DNA from 4 places in the Pseudomonas sp. PDM25 genome. Region 4 is predicted to be linked to each of the others. Evidence: predicted binding sites of a transcription regulator. Region 4 holds the regulator's gene; each other region holds the start of a gene.
The links. Region 4 encodes sigma-54, which starts transcription at its own class of promoters, with help from an activator protein. Its sites were predicted from a motif close to ANTGGCATNNANNTTGCTNT; they were not measured.

Region 1 (5,945 bases), on a different contig from region 4:
TCCAGCAAGTGCTGTGCCGGAGCAAAATCGTCGGTGATCAGTTGCAGTAAATTAGTGTCGTGCATGGCTGGCCTTGGGTTTTAAGCGTCCAAAAGCCTGGCGCAGGCCTTGGCCTAGCGCTGGGCTTCGAAGTTGAGCAGTTTGCTGGCTACACGGTTGCTGTCGACTTTGTAGCTGCCATCGGCAATCGCTGCTTTCAACTCGGCCACGCGGGCGTTGTCGACGGCAGGCTGATCGCGCAGCTTGTCAGTGACCTTCTGCAACTGTTGAGCCTCATCGCTGAGATGTACCGATTCCCCGCTTTTGACGGTACTGGCCTGTTCGGCCGGGGTATTCAGCGGTGCGGGCTTGCCGGCTTCGGCGGTTTCCTTCGCGGTGCTGGTACGTGTACTGCCGGTAAGTGACGAGGAACTGTTTAAACGACTGAAATCGATAACCATGACAAAAAACCTCTGGGTATTTGGACGCTTGCCATGTTTTCGGCCATACCCGGAAAAACTTTAGGCCCAATTATCAATGAGCTTGCGCGCGTCAACGCTTGCCCTGCATAGGGCACAGTCTAGGGAACAGTCGAGTGGCGCGCCACATCTTCACAAACAGAGAGTTCTCTACATCGCTACTTCCACTTGGCCGGGCGCGATGACTTGCGCCTTGATGACCCGCTGGGAGTTGAGGTTTTTCACCCGGATCTGTTCGCGCAAGCCGCCGTTGGACAGCGCTTCACCCGGCATGCGTACGCTCAGCGTTCCACTGCGGGCGGTAATCACCACCTGGTCGCCCTTGCTGATGACTTCTGCCTGTTCCATGTGCACCTGGGTCATGACCTGATCGGCGACCATTGGTCGGGTAAGTTTCTGCCCGATCGCCTGGTCGACGGAAGTCAGGTAACCCTGGCTGATCAGGCTGATGTCACGCTCGCGCAGGGTCACATCCTGGGGCTCGACGATACCGGCGCGTCGCAGCGGGCGGGTGGTGGTGACAATGTCGCGAAACAGGCGCACTTGAGCGGGTACGAAGACCGTCCAGGGCGAAGCGCCCTCGCAGCGAACCTTGACCGTAACCCGGCCCAGGGGCGTGGCGGGGCTCTCCAGGGACGCTGTCAATTCCTTGTCGCACATGGGCATGCGCAGCCGCGGATCGAGCTGCTTGACCTCGATTTCGTAGCGGCCTTCCGTTTGACTGGTGGCCAGATAGTCTTCTACGGTGAATTCAAGAAAGCCCTGGGTGACGCCGATAAGCATGTCAGGCAAGGTAACCGCGTCAGCAAGGGCAGGGCAGCCAGCGTTGAACAGGCAGACGGCCGACACCGCGCAAAGCAATTTGCGGGCGTTTGATGTCAGGCGTCGGAAAAATGTCGTTTCTGTGTTCATAAGAGTTAAAAAGCAAGCGCCGTGCCGTTTAGTGATGAATGCGCGTCGCAACACACTTAAGCGTTGGTGTAGGAGTCTGTGCATGGCTGGTGTAATGGATGCGGTAAACCAGCGCACGCAACTGGTAGGGCAGAATCGCCTTGAGCTGTTGTTGTTCCGTCTCGACGGCCAGCAGCTGTATGGGATCAACGTGTTCAAGGTTCGGGAGGTGCTGCAATGCCCCAAACTGACGCTGATGCCAAAATCCAGTCCTGTCGTGTGCGGTGTGGCAAATATTCGGGGGGCGACCATTCCGATTCTTGATCTGGCGATGGCGACCGGCTCCGGTGCGCTGAAAGATCAAAGCAATCCCTTCGTGATCATCACGGAGTACAACACCAAGACCCAGGGTTTCCTGGTGCGGTCAGTGGAACGCATCGTCAACATGAATTGGGAGGAGATTCATCCGCCACCCAAGGGCACGGGACGCGATCATTACCTGACGGCTGTGACTCGGGTCGACAATCAGTTAGTCGAAATCATCGACGTCGAGAAAGTGCTGGCAGAAGTGGCGCCGACACCGGAAGCGATTTCCGTCGGCGTGGTGGATGTAGAAACCCAGCACAAGGCGCTCTCTTTGCGAGTACTGACGGTCGATGACTCGTCGGTGGCGCGCAAGCAGGTGACCCGTTGCCTGCAGACGGTCGGTGTCGAAGTGGTGGCGTTGAACGACGGTCGGCAAGCGCTGGATTACCTGCGCAAGCTGGTCGACGAGGGCAAGAAGCCGGAAGAAGAGTTCCTGATGATGATTTCCGACATCGAGATGCCGGAGATGGACGGGTACACCCTCACGGCCGAGATCCGCAACGACCCGCGCATGCAAAAGCTTCACATCATCCTGCATACTTCGTTGTCGGGTGTATTCAATCAGGCGATGGTCAAGAAGGTCGGTGCCGATGACTTCCTTGCCAAATTCCGTCCTGATGACCTGGCATCCCGGGTAGTCAGCCGGATCAAAGCAGCAGACATCAGCTAGGGGCCTTTTGCCCCTAACGATTAATACGATTTAAGAGGCGGTATCTTTGTCTACGGGTAATTTGGATTTCGAACAGTTCCGGGTCTTCCTGGAAAAAGCCTGTGGCATTTTGCTCGGTGAAAACAAGCAATACCTGGTCTCGAGCCGTCTCAACAAACTGATGGAACAGCAAGGCATCAAGTCCCTGGGTGAGCTGGTCCAGCGCATCCAGACCCAGCCGCGCAGCGGTTTGCGCGAGATGGTGGTGGATGCCATGACCACTAACGAAACCCTGTGGTTTCGTGACACCTATCCGTTTGAAGTCTTGAAGAACAAGGTGCTGCCCGCAGCGATCAAGGCCGCCCCTGGCCAGCGTCTGCGGATCTGGTCGGCGGCCTGTTCGTCGGGTCAGGAACCGTATTCGCTGTCGATGTCGATCGATGAGTTCGAGCGCGTGAACATGGGCCAGTTGAAGATGGGCGTGCAGATCGTTGCCACCGATCTGTCCGGCACCATGCTGACCAACTGCAAGACCGGCGAATACGACAGCCTGGCCATCGGCCGTGGCCTGTCGCCCGAGCGCCTTCAACGTTACTTCGACCCAAAAGGGCCGGGACGCTGGGCCATCAAGGCACCGATCAAGAGCCGGGTGGAGTTTCGCTCGTTCAACCTGCTGGACAGCTACGCGGCGCTGGGCAAGTTTGACATCGTGTTCTGCCGCAACGTGCTGATCTACTTCTCCGCCGAGGTGAAGAAGGACATCCTGTTGCGCATTCACAGCACGTTGAAGCCGGGCGGTTATCTGTTCCTCGGTGCTTCCGAGGCGCTGAACGGTTTGCCGGATCATTACCAGATGGTCCAGTGCAGCCCGGGGATCATTTACCAGGCGAAGTGATTCGTTGGCGTCATCAAAAAACGGGAGTCCTCAGGGGCTCCCGTTTTTTTTGCCTGATGATTTTCCCGGCACCACCACGATCCAATGTGGGAGCGGGCTTGCTCGCGAAGGCGTCGTGTCAGTCGACATCAGCTTTGACTGGCACACCGCTTTCGCGAGCAAGCCCGCTCCCACAGGGTCAGGTGGTGTTCTTTCTACCGTGATAAGCGGCAGAAAAGCGGCAGGCGGCGGAAATCGGTTGCCGCTTTTCTGGCATTGCCACATTGCCACTGCCCGCAAAGCCCCGGTTTATGGGCTTTTTTGAATTGGCACGACGCTTGCTTTGTCCCTGTTACGAAAAATCAGGTCACCCGAAGGTTTCCGACATGAGCATCAGCTTCGATAAAGCGCTCGGTATCCACGAACAAGCCCTGGGCTTCCGCGCCCAGCGTGCCGAAGTCCTGGCCAACAACATCGCCAACGCCGACACCCCGAACTACAAGGCTCGGGATCTGGACTTCTCCAAAGTGCTCGCCGCACAGAACGAGAAGACCAAGAGCGGATCTTTCGCCTTGAACATGACCAACAGCCGTCATATCGAAGCCGAAGGTCTGGGCAATGGCGACGAGTCGTTGATGTATCGCACGCCGATGCAACCGTCGATCGACCAGAACACCGTGGACGCACAGCTGGAACAGTCGAACTACGCGGAAAACGCGGTCAACTTCCAGGCCAGCTTCACCCTGCTCAACAGCAAATTCAAAGGGCTGGTATCAGCCCTTCGTGGAGAGTAAGTCATGTCTCTAGCCAGTGTTTTCAACATTGCCGGTAGCGGCATGAGTGCTCAGACCACTCGCCTGAACACCGTCGCCAGTAACATCGCCAACGCCGAGACCGTCTCGTCGAGCATCGACCAGACCTACCGTGCACGGCACCCGGTATTCGCCACCATGTTCCAGGGCGGGCAGAGCGGCGGCAGCGATTCGCTGTTCCAGAACCAGGACGCCGCCGGTCAAGGCGTGCAAGTGCTGGGCGTGGTCGAAGACCAGAGCAACCTTGAGGCGCGCTACGAGCCGAACCATCCGGCGGCCGACGCCAAGGGCTACGTCTACTACCCGAACGTCAACGTGGTGGAAGAAATGGCTGACATGATTTCCGCGAGCCGTTCGTTCCAGACCAACGCCGAAATGATGAACACCGCCAAAACCATGATGCAGAAGGTCCTGACCCTCGGTCAGTGATAAGGGGCGACTCAGATGAGTGTTACTGATACCACCAGTAGTTTGAGCCTCAAGGACATCCTGGCCAACTCCTCGATCAAGACCAGCGCCAGTGCCGACGGCCTGGCGTCGGCGACGAACAGCGCCACCGGCAAAAAAGCCCTGGGCAAGGACGCGTTCCTGCAGTTGCTGGTAACGCAACTGAAAAACCAGAACCCGCTGGAGCCGCAAGACAACGGTGCGTTCGTCGCCCAGTTGGCGCAGTTCAGTAGCCTGGAAGGCATCACCACGCTCAACGACACCGTCAGCGGCCTGGCGAGCAATTACAACTCGTCCCAGGCATTGCAGGCGTCGTCGCTGGTCGGGCGTTCGGTCATTGCACCAGGCGGATCGGCGGTGGTCGATACCTCCAAGAGTTTCACCGGCACCGTTGCCGTACCGGCGTCGGTGGACCCGGTCACGGTCAAGATCACCGATGCCGATGGCAAAGTTGTCCGCACCATCGGCCTGGGCAGCCAGAACGCCGGTACTTCCAGCTTCATCTGGGACGGCAAAAACGATGCAGGCGAAGTGGCCAAGGCGGGTACCTATACCTTCGGCGCTACGGCGACCTACGACGGCAAGGCGACCTCGCTGGTGACGTACCTGCCGGCAACGGTCAACAGCGTGACCATCAGCCAGACCGGCGGTGAGTTGATGCTCAACCTGGCCGGGCTCGGCAGCATCGCCCTGTCCAAAGTACAAACTATTGGTATGTAGAGCCGACTAACACGGCACAAAGGAGTGGATTATGTCTTTCAATATCGGCCTTAGCGGTCTCTATGCAGCCAACAAACAACTGGACGTGACCGGCAACAACATCGCCAACGTCGCGACCACCGGTTTCAAATCGTCCCGTGCGGAATTCGAAGACGTTTACTCGGCCACCAAGCTGGGTTCGGGCAGCAAAACCATCGGTAACGGTGTGCGCCTGGCCAACGTTTCCCAGCAGTTCACCCAGGGTGACATCAACAACACCGGCAACGTACTGGACATGGGCATCAACGGTTCCGGCTTCTTCGTGCTGAGCGAGAACGGGTCGATGTCCTACACCCGTTCCGGAACGTTCAAGGTCGACAAGGACGGTTACGTCACCAATAGCGATGGCTCTGCGCGTCTGCAGGGTTATGGCGTGGATGCCAATGGCAAGATCCTCAACGGCGTTTTGACTGACCTGCGTATCGATACTTCGAACCTGGCGCCAAAAAACACCTCCACGGTTTCGTCGACGATCAACCTGAACTCCACAGCTCCCATCATCAACCAGACGACCAATCCGTTTGACCCGTCCAAGGAAGCGTCTTTCACCAAGCAGTTCAGTACCCCGATTTACGATACCCAGGGTAACAAGCACATCATGGATCAATACATGGTGAAGACTGCTGACAACACCTGGAAGACCTACACCCTGATCGAGGGTCGCAACCCGGATGGCAGTGACCCTACCA
Region 2 (5,945 bases), on a different contig from region 4:
TTTCGCGCAGACAATCAGCGCACCGGTACGGTCGCGGTACAGGCCGAAGTTCTTCGAGCAGGAACTGGTGATCAGCACTTCCGGCAAGGCGGCGGCGAACAACCGGGTCGACCAGGCGTCCTGTTCCAGGCCATCGCCGAAGCCTTGGTAGGCGAAATCGATCAGTGGCACCAGATCGCGACTGCGCACCACATCCAGTACCCGGCGCCAATCATCATGGGACAGATCGAAACCGGTCGGGTTATGGCAGCAAGCGTGCAGCAGCACCACATCGCCCTTCGGCGCTTCATTGAGTACTGCGAGCATCGCTTCGACGTCGAGGCGGTTATCGCTGCCGACATACGGGTAATGACTGACCTTGACTCCGGCTGCCGCGAAGATGGTTTCGTGGATCGGCCAGGTCGGGTTGCTCAGCCACACGCCACGGCCCGGCAGGCACTGGGCGATAAAATCGGCGCTCAAGCGCAGCGCGCCGGTGCCGCCCGGCGTTTGCGTCGCGCCCGTCCGTTGTTCGGTGATCAACGGAGAATCGGCCCCCAGCACCAACTCAACGATGGCCTTGCCGAACGCCGATTCACCGTGGCCACCGATGTAGGTCTTGGTGGTCTGACGATCCACCAGGCGTTGCTCGGCGAGCTTCACGGACTGGGGGATCGGTGTCAGGCCCTGGGCATCTTTATAGACGCCCACGCCGAGGTCGAATTTGCGCGGGTTGGGGTCCTGCGCATAGGCCTCCATCAGGCCGAGAATCGGGTCGCCGGGTACTCGTCCGATGGCGTCGAAATGCATTATTTGCGGCCCTCGGCGTCCTTGGCCACTTCGTCAGTGCGCGCGGCCATGATGAAATCGTTGCGATGCAGGCCCTTGATGGAATGGCTCCACCAGGTCACGGTGACTTTGCCCCACTCGGTCAGCAGGCCTGGGTGGTGACCTTCAGCCTCGGAGATTTCACCGACGGCGTTGGTGAACGCCAGTGCGTGCTTGAAGTTCTTGAACAGGAAAACTTTTTCCAACTGCATCACGCCGTCGCGCACTTCGATGTTCCAGTCGGGAATCTGCTTGATCAGTACCGGCAGTTCTTCGTCGCTGACTTGAGGGGCATCGGCGCGGCAGGCTTCGCAATGGGCTTGGTTCAATGTGGACATGATGGGTTCCTGAAATCGAATTATTGGAAATCGGCCGTCAGTGTCACCACGCTAAACCAAAGCGTCGGTTCCTGACAGGCTCACTTGATTCTAAAAGCTGCGGATCACGCGGCCTTTGGCGGAAATTTTGGTGTGTGCAAGCCCAGCTGCATGCCTTGCTTGACCATGCCCATGATGTCTTCGTGGGCGAGATCGAACAGGCGCTTGAGGTTCGGCAGGACAAAGTACAGCGGTTGCAGGATGTCGATGCGGTACGGCGTGCGCATGCATTCCAGCGGATCGAAGGTCTGATGCTCAGGTTCGTCCGACAGGCAGTAAACGGTTTCTTTCGGCGAGGAGAGAATGCCGCCGCCGTAGATGCGCAGGCCTTCAGCTGTATCGACCAGGCCGAACTCGATGGTCATCCAGTACAGACGCGCCAGGTAAACGCGTTCTTCCTTGGAAGCCTGTAGGCCGAGTTTGCCGTAGGTGTGGGTGAATTCGGCAAACCAGGGGTTGGTCAGCAGTGGGCAGTGGCCAAAGATCTCGTGGAAAATGTCCGGCTCTTGCAGGTAATCCAGCTCTTCGCGGGTACGAATAAACGTCGCCACCGGGAACTGCTTGTTGGCGAGCAATTCGAAAAAAGTCTGGAAGGGGATCAGTGCGGGTACCCGGGCAACCTGCCACCCGGTGGTTTCACCGAGGACCTTGTTGATCTCACCGAGTTGCGGAATGCGGTCGTGGGGCAGACCGAGTTTTTCGATACCGTCCAGGTATTCCTGGCACGCACGACCCTCGATCACTTTCAGTTGGCGAGTAATCAGCGTGTTCCACACCGCGTGTTCTTCGGCGGGGTAGTCGATAAAACCTTGCGCATCGGGCTCGCGAGCCACGTATTGCGTCTGCTTCATGCTGCTCTCCTGCTAGGGGATTTCGTTCTTGTTATGTCCTGCTATGGACCTAGAAATACCTCAAGAAATGCAGTGTTGCAGCACGCGAGTTGCACCGTTCGTAGGGAATTTCGTCGATTTTCGTAAAGTATTCGTTACGGATTGGCCGCAATGGCGCAGGGATTGAGATTTGCGGGTTTGAAATGGCTTGCAGGTGTCACATAATCTTGACGACTATCTTCACGCTTGACAGAAAAATCTGCCGGGCGCGTTCAATTGAGCGCTGCGATTCCCGTGTGGGAGTGAGCCTGCTCGCGATAGCGGTGTGTCAGCCAGCATAAATGTCCACTGACACACCGCTATCGCGAGCAGGCTCGCTCCCACAGGGAATGCGCACAGGTACTGATCTCATTTATCGTTTTTCGGGCCATTTATATGCGTATCAAAGTCCACTGCCAGAACCGCATCGGCATTCTGCGCGACATTCTCAACCTGCTGGTGGAGTACGGGATCAACGTCGCACGCGGCGAGGTCGGCGGTGAGCATGGCAACGCGATCTACCTGCATTGCCCGAACCTGATCAACATTCAGTTTCAGGCATTGCGTCCGAAATTCGAATCGATTGCCGGGGTGTTCGGTGTCAAGCGTGTAGGACTGATGCCCAGCGAGCGTCGGCACATGGAGCTCAATGCCTTGCTTGGTGCGCTGGAGTTTCCGGTGCTGTCGATCGACATGGGTGGCTCGATCGTCGCGGCCAACCGTGCGGCGGCACAGTTGCTTGGCGTGCGGGTAGATGAGGTGCCGGGGATTCCGCTGTCGCGTTACGCCGAGGATTTCGACTTGCCGGAACTGGTGCGCGCCAACAAGTCGCGGATCAACGGCTTGCGGGTGAAGGTGAAGGGCGACGTGTTTCTCGCCGATATTGCGCCACTGCAATCAGAGCATGACGACAGCGAAGCCATGGCTGGCGCGGTGCTCACGCTGCACCGCGCCGACCGGGTCGGTGAGCGCATCTATAACGTGCGCAAGCAGGAGCTGCGAGGTTTCGACAGCATTTTCCAAAGCTCGAAGGTGATGGCCGCGGTGGTGCGCGAAGCCCGACGCATGGCGCCGCTGGATGCGCCGCTATTAATAGAAGGTGAAACCGGTACGGGTAAAGAGTTGTTGGCGCGCGCCTGCCACCTGGCAAGTCCGCGGGGGCAGTCACCGTTGATGGCGCTCAACTGCGCCGGCCTGCCGGAATCCATGGCGGAGACGGAGCTGTTCGGCTACGGCCCCGGCGCTTTCGAAGGGGCGCGGGCCGAAGGCAAACTCGGTCTGCTGGAGCTGACGGCGGGCGGTACGCTGTTTCTCGATGGTGTCGGGGAAATGAGCCCGCGCTTGCAGGTGAAATTGCTGCGTTTCCTGCAGGACGGTTGCTTCCGTCGTGTGGGCAGCGATGAAGAGGTTTATCTGGATGTGCGGGTGATTTGTGCGACGCAGGTCGACCTGTCCGAATTGTGCGCGCGGGGTGAGTTTCGCCAGGATCTGTATCACCGCTTGAACGTGCTTTCACTGCACATCCCGCCACTGCGCGAATGCCTCGACGGTTTGACGCCGCTGGTCGAACACTTCCTCGATCAAGCCAGTCGACAGATCGGTTGCCCGCTGCCGAAACTGGCGCCGGCGGCGATGGAACGGCTCAGTCACTACCATTGGCCGGGCAATGTCCGGCAATTGGAAAACGTGTTGTTCCAGGCGGTTTCCTTGTGTGAGGGCGGGACCGTCAAGGCTGAACATATTCGCCTGCCGGACTACGGCGTGCGTCAGCCGCTTGGCGATTTCTCGCTCGAGGGCGGGTTGGATGAGATTGTCGGGCGTTTCGAGAAAGCGGTGCTTGAGCGTTTGTATTCCGAACACCCGAGCAGTCGCCAACTGGGCAAGCGGCTGGGGGTTTCGCATACGACCATTGCCAATAAGTTGCGTGAGTATGAAGTTGGCAAGACTGAGTCTTAGCCGATAGCTGTTTTACCTGTGATGGACCTTTCGCGAGCAAGCCCGCTCCCACATTTGATCGAGTCGAACACAAATTAAAGGTGGGAGCGGGCTTGCTCGCGAAGACGGTAGTCCAGTCAACCTCAAGGTCAGCCCTTGCCACTTACCGGCATAACACCGCCGGTTTTTCGTCTTTGACACAATCCTCCAATCCCTCCTGAACCCCTCAAGTCCTTTGTTTGCCGGGCCCTGCGCCGCCAGAAAAAAGTTGGTCTGCAAATTGCTTATCGCTCAGCAGTACAGCGGTGGACGGCAAACGTCCGGCATGCAGAGGAAAGAGTGTGGACAAGTACCTTTATGTGGCAATGACCGGCGCCAGCCAGAATGCACTGGCGCAGAAGGCTCATGCGAACAACCTGGCGAACATCTCCACCAACGGTTTCCAGAAAGACCTGGAACAGGCGCGTTCGATTCCGGTGTTCGGCGACAGCTTTCCGGCGCGTGCGTTTGCCCTGTCCGAACGTCCGGCCACCGATTTCTCCCCTGGCGCATTGGTGGAAACCGGTCGCGACCTTGATGTCGCGGTGCAAGGCAATGGCTGGATCGCCGTGCAGAACCCTGATGGCGGCGAAAGCTACGTGCGCACCGGCAGCCTGAACGTCGACGCCCTGGGCGTGCTGCGGGCCGGCAACGGTATGCCGGTGATGGGCAATGGCGGGCCGATTGCCGTGCCGCCCGAGCAGCAAATCGAAGTGGGTGAGGACGGCACCATCAGCATTCGTGCGATGGGCGAAGGTCCGCGCGTGATGGCGGAAGTCGACCGCATCAAACTGGTCAGCCCGGACTTCAAGAACATGACCAAAGGCCTGGACGGTTCGATTCACACCAAGGACGGCAAGCCTGCGCAAGCCGATGCCAACGTCAAACTGGTGTCCGGTTTCCTTGAGTCGAGCAACGTCAACGCCGTGGAAGAGATGACTTCGGTGCTGGCCCTGGCCAAGCAGTTCGAGCTGCACATCAAGATGATGAACACCGCCAAAGACGATGACCAGGCCATGGCTCGGGTCTTGCAGATCAGCTAATTATCAGAACGTCGCGCCGTAAAACAGGCGCACGAGGAGAATCGAATGCTTCCGGCTCTATGGGTTGCCAAAACAGGTCTGTCCGCCCAGGACACCAACCTGACGACCATTTCCAACAACCTGGCCAACGTGTCGACCACGGGTTTCAAACGTGACCGCGCCGAGTTCCAGGACTTGCTCTACCAGATCAAACGCCAGCCAGGCGCCCAGTCGACCCAGGACAGTGAGCTGCCGTCGGGTCTGCAAGTGGGTACCGGTGTGCGCATCGTCGGCACCCAGAAAAACTTCACCGCCGGCAGCCTGCAAACCACCGAACAGCCGTTGGACATGGCCATCGACGGTCGCGGTTTCTTCCAGATTCTGCAGCCGGACGGCACGACTTCCTACACCCGTGACGGTACGTTCCACCTGGACTCCAACGGTCAGATCGTGAACGCCAGCGGCTTCGCCCTGGAACCGGCCATCGTCATCCCGAACGATGCCCAGACCTTCACGGTCGGTCGCGACGGCACCGTGTCCATCACCGTTGCCGGCAACCCGGCCTCCCAGGTGATCGGCAACCTGCAAACCGCCGATTTCATCAACCCGGCCGGTCTGCAGGCTGTGGGCAACAACCTGTTCCTGGAAACCGCTGCCAGCGGCGCGCCGCAAGTCGGCACCCCGGGCCTGGCCGGTTTCGGCACCACGCTGCAGAACACTCTGGAAACCTCGAACGTCAGCACCGTTGAAGAGATGGTCAACATGATCACCACTCAGCGCGCTTACGAGATGAACTCCAAGGTGATCTCCACCGCCGACCAGATGCTCTCGTTCGTAACGCAGAATCTGTAATCAAGTCTATGAGGCGGCCATGAGGTCGCCTGCAACACCGTGAG
Region 3 (5,945 bases), on a different contig from region 4:
AATTGCGAAGCGCCGAGCATCGCCAGCATCAAGATCGCTACCGCCACGGCGTAGTTGGGAAAACGCTCGCCAAATACCTGGGCCATGCTCGGGCCATGGGCAATCACTGCGACCTGGTTGCCCTCCGGGCGCGTAAACACTTCAGCGCCCATCAACGGGTTGTCGCCGAACAGCGGCATGGCATTGATTGCGACCCAGCCGTTGGTATCGGCCAGTTCCAGTACCGGCTGCCCGTTCAGCAACGGTGCTTGCCCGCGACTGAACGTCAGCACGTTATCGGCTTTGGGGAGCGGTTGCCCGGCGGGCCAGGCGCTGAGCAGTCGCGCCTGGGCTTGTGCTGATGCCTGGTAAGCATGGCTGCGGGCCTGTTGTTCGAGCTGTACGGCGTACAACACCAGCAGCAAGGTCGTGACGAAGGCGACGGCGTTGACCGCCCAGAATTTGTATTTCAGCGAGATATTGCTAAGCCAGGCACCCATGGAGGTCTTCTCTGATAGCGGAAACAGTTTTGGCAAGGTGCCATTATTGTGCCGCTACTCAGGGGGCTGGATCTTGATGTGGGTCAACAATCCCGGCCATGCTCGCGCACAGGAATTGCGGGGCGTAATGCGCTATCCTTCGCGCCTTCAAAATTCCCTCGCTACAGGATTCCGCCCCATGAAAGCCGCACTCGTCGAACTCATCAGCAAAATAAGCTCCGGGTGCATGAGCGATGACGAAATCCTGAAAGTCGCTGACGAAGCGGCCCAGGCCTACGCCGATCCCGAGGCTTTTCTGACGGCCAATCCGGATATCAACTACGACGAAACGTTCCCGATTCCGCTGGGTGAGTGGGTCGTCGTCGGCAGCCTTCCAGAGACCGTGCTGTTCCAGGCCGACACCTATGTGGACCTTTTCGCCCAGATCGTTTCCTCGTTCGGTCCCGGGGTTGATTTCAATATCAAGCCCAAGCAACTGGCCAAGACTGAAGCCCTGACCGCGCTCAATCGCATTCAGGTGCAGATGGGCAGCATGAACAAGGAAAACGGCGGTTACACGCTGATGAACTTCAGTCAGTTGCTCGACGACGAACTGCAAGTGGTGCTGGTCTACGGCAACGACGTGCCGCGCGTACTCGAGTTGTGCGCCAAAGTCGGCATCGCTGCCGCACCCTCGCTGGAAGCCCTCAAAATCGCCGTCCACGTTTAAAAAACGGAACCCTCGCAAGGCCCGGCTATCCTAAGAGTGCAAACCACTCTTAGGGAGCGACACCATGGGTTCCACGTTCAATGGTCTGATTGGCCTGATTATTCTTGCCCTGGATATCTGGGCAATCATCAACGTGCTCAAAAGTGGTGCCGACACAGGGATGAAAATCATCTGGGTGCTGCTGATCCTGCTGCTGCCGGTGCTGGGCCTGATCATCTGGGCCATCGCCGGGCCTCGAGGAAACGTCCGGATCTGAATACGCACCCAAAGCCGACACCTTTCCCCTGTGGGAGCGAGCCTGCTCGCGATGCAGACGCCGCGGTTTCCCTGTAAACCGCGTTATCGTTTATCGCGAGCAGGCTCGCTCCCACACTGTTCCATGCCTACCCGACAGACGAAGGTTCGACCTGTCATGTGCTGCGACGTAGTATTCGCGTCTTGCCATCCGCATTCATCGGAGCACTTCCCATGAGCAACACCCCGACCAGCGAGTACCTGGAAACCCTCTACGAAGGTTATGGCCAGCGTTTTCGCATGGAAAAACTGCTGCACGAAGTGCGTACCGAACACCAGCATCTGGTGATTTTCGAAAACCCGCGCATGGGCCGCGTCATGGCGCTGGACGGCGTGATCCAGACCACCGAAGCCGACGAATTCATCTACCACGAGATGTTGACCCACGTACCGATCCTGGCGCATGGCACCGCCAAGCGCGTGCTGATCATCGGTGGCGGTGACGGCGGCATGCTGCGTGAAGTGGCCAAGCACCGCAGCATCGAGCACATCACCATGGTCGAGATCGACGGCACCGTGGTCGACATGTGCAAGAAATTCCTGCCGAACCACTCCAAGGGTGCGTTCGCTGATCCGCGCCTGAACCTGGTGATCGACGACGGCATGCGTTTCGTCGCCACCACCAGCGAAAAATTCGACGTGATCATTTCCGATTCCACCGACCCGATCGGCCCGGGCGAAGTGCTGTTCTCGGAAAACTTCTACCAGGCCTGCCGTCGCTGCCTGAACGAAGGCGGCATCCTGGTGACCCAGAACGGCACGCCGTTCATGCAAATCGAAGAAGTCAAAACCACAGCCGGACGCCTGCGTAGCCTGTTCCCGGACTGGCACTTCTATCAGGCGGCCGTGCCGACCTACATCGGCGGCGCCATGACCTTCGCCTGGGGCGCGACCAATACCGCTTATCGCAAGTTGTCCCGCGAAACCCTGCAGCAGCGCTTCGTCGGCAGCGGCATCATCACCCGCTACTACAACCCGGAAATCCACATCGGCGCGTTCGCCTTGCCGCAATACGTCCTGCAGGCTGTGAACAAGCCTAGCAACGACTGATATCGAGCAAACCAGAAAGGGCCCTCTCAGGTTGTGTGAAAACACACCGCAGACGGCCCTTTTTTCATGCTTCACTTATAGAAGTAGAAGGTCCGGTTGAACGATTGGCCGGGGAAGAATGTCGAGATACATGTAAGCCCATCCATGGGTTTTATCGAGGAGGCACCTGATGCAAAAGTGGAAAGTCACTTTCGTTGATGATCACGGTGAACAAGTTGACGAGGTGTTCGAGAGCGATGAATGCCCGAACAACGAGCAAGCCGCGAAGCTCATTCGCGCCCGGTGCCTGCCTGTGGCTGCCGAACTGGACCTCAACGATCTGGAAGGGCGCGCCGATGATCCGACTGTCAAAAGTCTGAAGACCCAGAACAGCATTGAAATCCTCAGCATCACGCCAATCTGAACATCTCCTGTCACATTTCTAACCAGACCTTGGCAGTGGCTCTATCTTGAGGCTACTCTGCAACCGAGATCAGCGAACGGATCGCTAAGGTCTGGTCTTGTCAGCTACATGCTTGCTTCCCACCGGCAACGTTGTTGCCGCATCGCTCGCCCCATTCGGTTGCGAGTGCCGGGAATACGGAAAGTCTATCCATCAGTCTGAGGGGGACGTTTCATGAGCACAGCCTATCAAGAAGACATCAGCACCAGCGTGTTGCGCCGCATGAAAGAAGGCGGCTTCGACTTTTCACGATTCCATCCCATCGAGTTCTACGCCATTTTTCCGGACGAGGAGCGGGCGCGCAGGGCGGCAGGGCATTACTGTGGTGAATCCTTGAATGCACAAATCAGCGTGCGCGATGACGGCGCGTGGTACCTGGAACTGAGCAAAGTGATGTACGCCACTTATGACGGCATCGGCGATTTTGAGCAGGATTTCGAGGCGGTGGTCGAGCCTTTGGGCGGCATCATCGAAGGATGGGGCGTCAAGCAGGAGGTACGAGGGCGACTCGCATAGCTTATGAACAGTGACAACACTCAGCAACGGCTGACCTTCGGGTTGGCCGTTTTCGTTTTCGTGGGGCAGAAAATGCACCTGGCAAAACCCTGAAACAAGAATCCGACGCAAAAAAAACCGCCTGAACAGGCGGCTAAAGGGAAGTTCGTCAAGATTTTCAGCGAATGCGCGGATTATCCGCAGCGACTCTCGGGCAGTGAAATCAACTCTGGCTATGCTGGTGATAGGCGACAACATTGCTTCGCAATGAAGCGGGGGCGATCGGGTGGGGGCATTTACCGCACAGGATTGGTGCGGTGCGTGCAATGTGATTATCCAACTGATTGATATCAAAGCGTTTATGCCGATGGCACGGGCTTTGCGAAGCCCAGATGTCCGGGTGACAAGGAGTACGGCATGATCCGCACCTATTTTGATGAGATGTACGATGCCGGCGGCCAGGTCCGCCCGCATTATCGGGAGTTTGCCCGTTGGCTGGCCGAAACGCCTGACGAGCTTTTGGCACAACGGCGACGCGAGGCCGATCTGTTATTTCATCGCGCCGGGATTACATTCACGCTCTATGGTGATGAGCAAGGGACAGAGCGCCTGATTCCCTTCGACACCATCCCCCGCAGCATCCCCGCCAGTGAATGGCGAGTCGTCGAGCGCGGCTGCATTCAGCGGGTCAAGGCGTTGAACATGTTCCTCGCCGACCTCTATCACGAGCAGCGCATCATCAAGGCCGGCATCATCCCGGCCGAGCAAGTGCTGGCCAACGAGCAATACCAGTTGGCGATGCAGGGGCTGAATCTGCACCGCGATATCTATTCCCACATCTCCGGTGTCGATCTGGTGCGCGATGGCGACGGCACGTACTACGTGCTCGAAGACAATCTTCGTACACCGAGCGGCGTGAGCTACATGCTCGAAGACCGCAAGATGATGATGCGGTTGTTCCCCGAGTTGTTCGCGGCCCAGCGCATTGCCCCCATCGACCACTATCCGAACCTGTTGCTCGACACCCTGAAAAGCTCCAGCCCGATTGATAACCCGAGCGTGGTGGTACTGACGCCGGGTCGTTTCAACAGCGCGTTCTTTGAACATGCGTTTCTGGCGCGGGAAATGGGCGTCGAACTGGTGGAAGGCGCGGACCTGTTCGTGCGGGATGACAAGGTGTTCATGCGCACCACGGACGGGCCGAAAGCCGTCGACGTGATCTACCGTCGCCTCGACGATGCGTTCCTCGATCCGCTGGCGTTTAACCCGGACTCGATGCTCGGCGTTCCAGGGCTGCTGTCGTCGTATCGCTCCGGCAACGTGGTGCTGGCCAATGCCATCGGCACCGGGGTCGCGGACGACAAGTCGGTGTATCCATTCGTGACGGACATGATCCGTTTCTACCTGGATGAAGAGCCGATTCTGAAGAATGTGCCGACGTGGCAGTGTCGTAATCCCTCCGAATTGTCCCACGTACTGGCCAATCTTCCGGAACTGGTGGTCAAGGAAACCCAGGGCTCCGGCGGTTACGGAATGCTGGTCGGGCCGGCGGCGACGGCGGCGGAAATCGAGTCTTTCCGCGCGCGGATCAAAGCCAAGCCCCATGCGTACATCGCGCAACCGACGTTGTCCCTGTCGACCTGTCCGACCTTTGTCGAAAACGGCATTGCTCCACGCCACATCGACCTGCGTCCGTTTGTATTGTCTGGCCGCGAAACCCGGGTTGTGCCCGGCGGTTTGACCCGTGTTGCCCTGCGCGAAGGCTCCCTGGTGGTGAATTCATCCCAGGGCGGTGGAACCAAGGACACCTGGGTGGTCGAGGATTGAAGGAAGCCTGCCATGTTAAGTAGAACTGCCTCGGATTTGTATTGGATGTCGCGTTACCTGGAGCGGGCGGAAAACCTCGCACGGATGCTCGACATCAGTTATTCGCTGTCGCTGATGCCACAGGATGGCCGTGGTGACGGCCTGCATGAACTCGCCATGCCGTTGCTGATCACCGGCACCCTGGACGATTACCTGGAGCGCCACGGCGAATTGCACGCTGAACGGCTGCTGCATTTCTTCGCCCTGGACGCGGCCAACCCGGCGAGCATTTACAGCTGCCTCGGCGCCGCGCGGGCCAGCGCCCATGCGGTACGTGGGCGAATCACCGCCGATATGTGGGAAAACATCAATGCCACCTGGCTGGAAATCCGCGGGATTGCCGATCAGGGCCTGAGTCGCTACGGCATGAGCCGTTTCTGCGAGTGGATCAAGGAACGTTCCCACCTGTTCCGCGGCGCGTCCTACGGCACGATCATGCGTAACGATGCGTTCCGCTTTATTCGTCTGGGGACGTTTATCGAAAGGGCCGACAACACGCTGCGCCTGCTCGACGCCCGCTACGAAATGGCTGGCGATCAGGCAGAGGCGGTCAGCGATGGCACCGCTCACGCGTATTACCAGTGGAGTGCTTTGCTGCGGGCGTTGTCCT
Region 4 (5,945 bases):
GCACGGCGAAGTGAATCCCGACGGCACTCAGGTCGAACTGATTGACTCGGTGCGCATCACGCGCTTCGACGAGAAAAACCGCAAGACCCTGATTACCACCACCCGCATGACAGTGTTCCCGCAGCAGCAATATGCGCAGACCGAGCAACCCGTTAGAATCGACGGCGCTGGTGGTGTGTCGACTGGCAAGGGAATGAAAGCGTATTTGAAAGAAAGCAGGATACACCTGCTATCGAACGTAAGAGGACAGTATGAGGCTCGTTAAAACCCTCCCTATTTTGCTCGGTCTGAGCGCAGCACTGGGAAGCGTGAGCGCCTGGGCACTGCCGACCGATCAAACGCAGCCTATCCGCATTCAGGCCGACGATGCCCAGCTGGACGACAAGAATGGCGTTGCCACCTATAAAGGTGACGTGATCATCACTCAGGGCTCGATGATCGTTAAAGGCAACACCGTGACCATCACCCGCACGCCGACCGGCGACATTGACGTGGTGACTTCGGTGGGCAACCTCGCCTATTTCGAGCAACTGCAAACTGCAGGCGACACCAAACCCGTTCAGGGCTGGGGCGTGACCATCCAGTACCACGCAGCGCAAAACCGCGTCGTGCTGATCGACAAGGCAAAAGTGGTCGACAAGGACAACAACGTCACCCAAGGCGAGAAAATCGTCTATGACACGGTCAAAAAGCTGGCGAGCGCCGGTCGCGCGACGGGCAACAAGGTCACCGAGTCGCGTCCGCGCATCGACATGGTGATCCAGCCGAAGAAGAAAACCGACGAGCAAAAGGCCCAGTAATGGCAACTCTGAAAGCTCAGCATCTGGCCAAGAGCTACAAGAGCCGCCAGGTCGTGCGTGACGTCAGCCTGTCGATCGACAGCGGTCAGATCGTCGGTCTCCTAGGCCCAAACGGCGCCGGCAAGACCACCTGCTTTTACATGATTGTCGGCCTGGTACAGGCCGATCAGGGCCGCGTACTGATTGACGACCTTGATGTCAGCCACCAGCCTATGCATGGTCGTGCGAAGGCCGGCATCGGCTATCTTCCGCAAGAAGCGTCGATCTTCCGCAAACTCTCGGTAGCCGACAACATCATGGCGATCCTCGAGACCCGCAAGGAACTCGACAAGGCCGGTCGTCGCCAAGAGCTGGAAAGCCTGCTACAGGAATTCCACATCAGCCACATCCGCGACAACCTCGGGATGAGCCTGTCCGGTGGTGAACGCCGCCGTGTGGAAATCGCCCGGGCACTGGCTACCAACCCGAAATTCATCCTGCTCGACGAACCGTTCGCCGGCGTGGACCCGATTTCGGTGGGCGACATCAAGCAAATCATCTATCACCTCAAGGCCAAGGGCATTGGTGTGCTGATCACTGACCACAACGTCCGTGAAACCCTGGATATCTGCGAAACCGCCTACATCGTCAACGATGGCCAGCTGATCGCCGAAGGTGACTCTGCCACCATCCTGGCCAACGACCTGGTCAAGGAAGTGTATCTGGGCCATGAGTTCCGCCTGTAAGCACTGAGGTGTCTGGCTGGTTGCCCGGGCGCTCGTCTCGATAAAAAATCAACATTTTTTTATTGTTACAGCGCTCTAGGCAAACGCTGCAGTTTCGGGCATATAATTTGCTTATGTTGGCGCTCCGGCGCCCTGTAGTGGATGGCGCATGTGCGCCGGCGAATAAGGTGTTAAGCCCCTGCCATGAAACCATCGCTAGTCTTGAGAATGGGCCAGCAGCTGACGATGACACCGCAGCTGCAACAGGCCATCCGCCTGCTCCAATTGTCGACCCTGGACCTGCAACAGGAAATCCAGGAGGCCCTGGAGTCCAATCCGATGCTCGAACGCCAGGAAGAAGGCGACGACTTCGATAACGCCGACCCCTTGGCCGACAAAGCCGAACAGCAACCCAACACCGACATTCAGGAACCTTCCTACCAGGAAACCGCCCCGACGGTTGATAACCTCGAGGAAGGCGACTGGAACGAGCGCATCCCCAACGAACTGCCCGTCGATACCGCGTGGGAAGACGTCTACCAGACCAGCGCCAGCAGCCTGCCAAGCAACGATGACGACGAGTGGGACTTCACCACCCGGACATCGGCCGGCGAAAGCCTGCAAAGCCACCTGCTGTGGCAACTGAACCTGGCCCCGATGTCCGACACCGATCGCCTGATCGCCGTGACCCTGATCGACTGCATCAACAATCAGGGCTATCTGGACGAAACCCTCGAGGAGATTCTCGAAGCCTTCGACCCGGAACTGGACATCGAACTGGACGAAATCGAAGCCGTCCTGCACCGCATCCAGCAATTCGAACCCGCTGGCATCGGCGCCCGCAACCTGGGCGAATGCCTGCTGCTGCAATTGCGCCAGCTACCCGCCAAGACGCCTTGGCTGGTCGAGGCCAAACGCCTGGTCACCGATTACATCGACCTGCTCGGCAGCCGCGATTACAGCCAGCTGATGCGTCGCATGAAGCTCAAGGAAGACGAACTGCGCCAAGTGATTGAACTGGTGCAGAGCCTCAACCCGCGCCCAGGCTCGCAAATCGAGTCCAGCGAAGCCGAATACGTCGTTCCCGACGTGATCGTACGCAAGGACAACGAGCGCTGGCTGGTGGAGCTGAACCAGGAATCCGTGCCACGACTGCGGGTCAACGCTCAATACGCCGGTTTCGTGCGCCGCGCCGACACCAGCGCCGACAACACCTTCATGCGCAATCAGTTGCAAGAGGCCCGCTGGTTCATCAAGAGCCTGCAAAGCCGCAACGAAACCCTGATGAAAGTAGCCACTCAGATCGTCGAGCATCAGCGTGGTTTTCTTGAATACGGCGACGAAGCCATGAAACCGCTGGTCCTGCATGACATCGCTGAAGCGGTGGGCATGCACGAGTCGACGATTTCACGGGTGACCACGCAGAAATTCATGCATACCCCACGGGGCATATATGAACTGAAATACTTTTTTTCCAGCCACGTCAGCACCTCCGAGGGCGGGGAATGCTCATCCACGGCGATCCGCGCGATCATCAAAAAACTGGTTGCCGCGGAAAATCAGAAAAAGCCGTTGAGTGACAGCAAGATCGCTGGTTTACTGGAGGCACAAGGCATTCAGGTGGCTCGCCGCACCGTCGCCAAGTACCGCGAATCCCTCGGGATCGCGCCTTCGAGCGAACGCAAGCGGTTGATGTAGAGCCACGCCACAGCGTTCCAGTGGCAGGCATTTCTGCCTGCCGCTTTATGCACTGGCAACGAAGGAGAAGCTGTATGCAAGTCAACATCAGTGGACACCAACTGGAAGTGACCGAACCTCTTCGCACCTACATCGGCGAAAAACTCGAACGATTAGAGAGGCATTTCGACAAGATCACCAACGTGCAGGTCACGATGACGGTCGAAAAGCTCAAGCAGAAAATCGAAGCCACGCTGCATATTCCCGGCAATGAAGTGGTCGCAAACGCGGAGCATACCGATATGTACGCGGCGATCGACGCACTGACCGACAAGCTGGATAAACAACTCAAAAAGCATAAGGAAAAGACCCAAAGCCTCCTCCAGGGCGCGACCGGTCGTTAACACTCCCAACCCATGATCCGACTTGAAAGCATCCTGACCCCCGGCCGTTCCCTCGTGAACGTGCCGGGCGGCAGTAAAAAGAAAGCCCTTGAGCAAATTGCCAACCTTATCCACAAAGAAGTGCCGGATCTGGAGATGCAAGATGTCTTCGAGGCTCTGATTGCCCGTGAAAAGCTCGGCTCAACCGGTTTTGGCAACGGCATCGCCATTCCCCATTGCCGCCTGAAGGGCTGCACCTCGCCCATCAGTGCCCTGATGCACCTTGATGCACCCATCGATTTCGACGCCATCGACGGCGCCCCGGTTGACCTGCTGTTCGTTCTGCTGGTCCCGCAAGCCGCTACCGATGCGCACCTGGAGTTACTGCGCCAGATCGCCAGCATGCTCGACCGCAAGGAAGTGCGCGAAAAACTGCGCAGCGCCTCGAGCAATGAAGCCTTGTATCAGGTTGTCCTGGACGAGCAAAACGGTCATTAATCATGCGCTTGATCATCGTCAGTGGCCGCTCCGGCTCAGGTAAAAGTACCGCACTCGATGTTCTCGAGGACAACGGCTACTACTGCATCGACAACCTGCCCGCCGGTCTGCTGCCGGAACTGGCCGAACGTGCGTTAATCCACACTGAGCTGGCGCAACCGCTGGTTGCCGTATCGATCGATGCGCGTAACTTGCCGAGTCACTTGTCGCGGTTTCCCGAACTGCTGGAAGAAGTGCGCAGCCGGCATATCCAGTGTGATGTGCTTTATCTGGACGCCGACGAAGAAACCTTGCTCAAACGGTTCTCGGAAACCCGCCGTCGTCACCCGCTGAGCAATGCCAATCGCTCGCTGGCCGAGGCCATCAACGATGAGACCGCCCTGCTCGGGCCGATTGCCGACCTCGCCGATCTCAAAGTAAACACCACCAACCTGAACCTGTATCAGCTGCGAGATACCATCAAGCTGCGGCTGTTGAACCAGCCGGAATCCGGTACGGCGTTCCTGGTGGAGTCTTTCGGTTTCAAGCGTGGCATGCCGGTGGACGCTGATCTGGTGTTCGACGTGCGCTGCCTGCCGAACCCTTACTGGAAGCCAGAGTTGCGCGATCAATCCGGGCTCGACCAACCGGTTGCCGATTACCTGGCGGCACAGCCGGACGTCGAAGAGATGTTCCAGGACATCTCCACCTACTTGTTAAAATGGCTACCCCGTTTTGCCGCCAGCAACCGCGCTTATGTCACCATTGCCATTGGCTGCACCGGCGGCCATCACCGCTCCGTCTACCTGACCGAACGTCTGGGCCAGGCCCTGCAAAAATCCCTGAAGAACGTCCAGGTTCGCCACCGCGACCTCAGCTAAAGGATTCACACCGCGATGCCTGCTCTGGAAATTGAAATCATCAACAAGCTGGGCCTGCATGCCCGCGCTTCTGCAAAATTCGTTGGCGTCGCCGGTGAGTTCAAGGATTGCACGATCAGAGTAGGACGCACGCCGGAATCCACGGTCGACGGAAAAAGCATCATGGCAATGATGATGCTCGCTGCGGGCAAGGGCACCAAAATCTACCTGAGCACCGAAGGCGAACAGGCTGATGAGGCGCTGCAGGCATTGGTGAATTTGATCAATGACTACTTCGGCGAAGGCGAGTAACACTCGCCCTGTAGCAGCTGCCGAAGGCTGCTACAAAGTTCGTGTTCAGTCGCTAAGCCAACGCCGTATCCATCACCATCATCAAGCAAAACCCGATCAGCAGCCCAAGACTTGCAAGCTTGTCGTGACCATTGCGGCGCGACTCGGGAATGACTTGGGTGACCACCAGCAACATTGCCCCGGCCGCCAGCGCCAACCCCAAGGGCAGCAACAATTCAGCCAGGCTCACCAGCCAGTGCCCATAGCCAGCCCTGGATGGTTTTGGCAGAAGTCTTAAACCAGCGCAGCCTGATAGCGCGTAGCGACTTCAGGCCAATCAATCACGCCGTAGAACGACCTCAGGGACGCCATCGCCGGCAAGCCGTGCTCCTACAGGGATGGTGCATGGCGCATTAAAAAAGGCGCGTCACCTGGTGGGTGACGCGCCTTTTTTGCTTAGCGGTAAGGGTTTAGCTACCCGCCACCGTCATCCGCTCGATCAGCACCGAACCTGTGCGAATGTTGCTGCGCAGCTCCAGGTCATTACCGACCGCAACGATCTGTTTGAACATGTCGCGCATGTTGCCGGCGATGGTCACTTCCTGGACCGCAAACTGGATTTCGCCATTCTCGACCCAGTACCCCGCCGCGCCGCGGGAGTAATCGCCAGTGACCATGTTCAGGCCCTGGCCCATCAATTCAGTCACCAGCAGGCCGCGACCCATGCGGCGTAGCAAGGCTGCCTGGTCTTCG

Region 1: a site for sigma-54 is predicted at 3,564-3,583, ahead of flgB (flagellar basal body rod protein FlgB). Genes of this name have one in related genera too.
Region 2: a site for sigma-54 is predicted at 4,256-4,275, ahead of KW848_RS07670 (flagellar basal body rod protein FlgF). Genes of this name have one in related genera too.
Region 3: a site for sigma-54 is predicted at 3,836-3,855, ahead of KW848_RS14900 (circularly permuted type 2 ATP-grasp protein). Genes of this name have one in related genera too.

What each region holds. Positions count from the first base shown of each region.
Region 1 is NZ_JAHUWL010000030.1:11,699-17,643, forward strand. Features, by position in the region: gene KW848_RS30515 (flagella synthesis protein FlgN) at 1-65, opposite strand, end outside; gene flgM (flagellar biosynthesis anti-sigma factor FlgM) at 114-440, opposite strand; gene flgA (flagellar basal body P-ring formation chaperone FlgA) at 609-1,370, opposite strand; gene KW848_RS30530 (chemotaxis protein CheV) at 1,453-2,385, shown strand; gene cheR (protein-glutamate O-methyltransferase CheR) at 2,432-3,259, shown strand; gene flgB (flagellar basal body rod protein FlgB) at 3,625-4,032, shown strand; gene flgC (flagellar basal body rod protein FlgC) at 4,036-4,479, shown strand; gene flgD (flagellar hook assembly protein FlgD) at 4,495-5,217, shown strand; gene flgE (flagellar hook protein FlgE) at 5,249-5,945, shown strand, end outside.
Region 2 is NZ_JAHUWL010000003.1:469,003-474,947, forward strand. Features, by position in the region: gene KW848_RS07650 (amino acid aminotransferase) at 1-789, opposite strand, end outside; gene KW848_RS07655 (4a-hydroxytetrahydrobiopterin dehydratase) at 789-1,145, opposite strand; gene phhA (phenylalanine 4-monooxygenase) at 1,250-2,035, opposite strand; gene KW848_RS07665 (sigma-54-dependent transcriptional regulator) at 2,450-4,009, shown strand; gene KW848_RS07670 (flagellar basal body rod protein FlgF) at 4,330-5,070, shown strand; gene flgG (flagellar basal-body rod protein FlgG) at 5,116-5,901, shown strand.
Region 3 is NZ_JAHUWL010000007.1:116,850-122,794, forward strand. Features, by position in the region: gene KW848_RS14870 (methyl-accepting chemotaxis protein) at 1-479, opposite strand, end outside; gene KW848_RS14875 (hypothetical protein) at 658-1,188, shown strand; gene KW848_RS14880 (PLDc N-terminal domain-containing protein) at 1,253-1,444, shown strand; gene speE (polyamine aminopropyltransferase) at 1,657-2,532, shown strand; gene KW848_RS14890 (hypothetical protein) at 2,702-2,935, shown strand; gene KW848_RS14895 (ribonuclease E inhibitor RraB) at 3,149-3,490, shown strand; gene KW848_RS14900 (circularly permuted type 2 ATP-grasp protein) at 3,887-5,296, shown strand; gene KW848_RS14905 (alpha-E domain-containing protein) at 5,309-5,945, shown strand, end outside.
Region 4 is NZ_JAHUWL010000012.1:21,311-27,255, forward strand. Features, by position in the region: gene lptC (LPS export ABC transporter periplasmic protein LptC) at 1-265, shown strand, start outside; gene lptA (lipopolysaccharide transport periplasmic protein LptA) at 252-800, shown strand; gene lptB (LPS export ABC transporter ATP-binding protein) at 800-1,525, shown strand; gene KW848_RS21920 (RNA polymerase factor sigma-54) at 1,709-3,202, shown strand; gene hpf (ribosome hibernation-promoting factor, HPF/YfiA family) at 3,277-3,585, shown strand; gene ptsN (PTS IIA-like nitrogen regulatory protein PtsN) at 3,598-4,062, shown strand; gene rapZ (RNase adapter RapZ) at 4,065-4,922, shown strand; gene KW848_RS21940 (HPr family phosphocarrier protein) at 4,938-5,213, shown strand; partial or broken gene KW848_RS21945 (ZIP family metal transporter) at 5,266-5,448, opposite strand; gene pmbA (metalloprotease PmbA) at 5,663-5,945, opposite strand, start outside.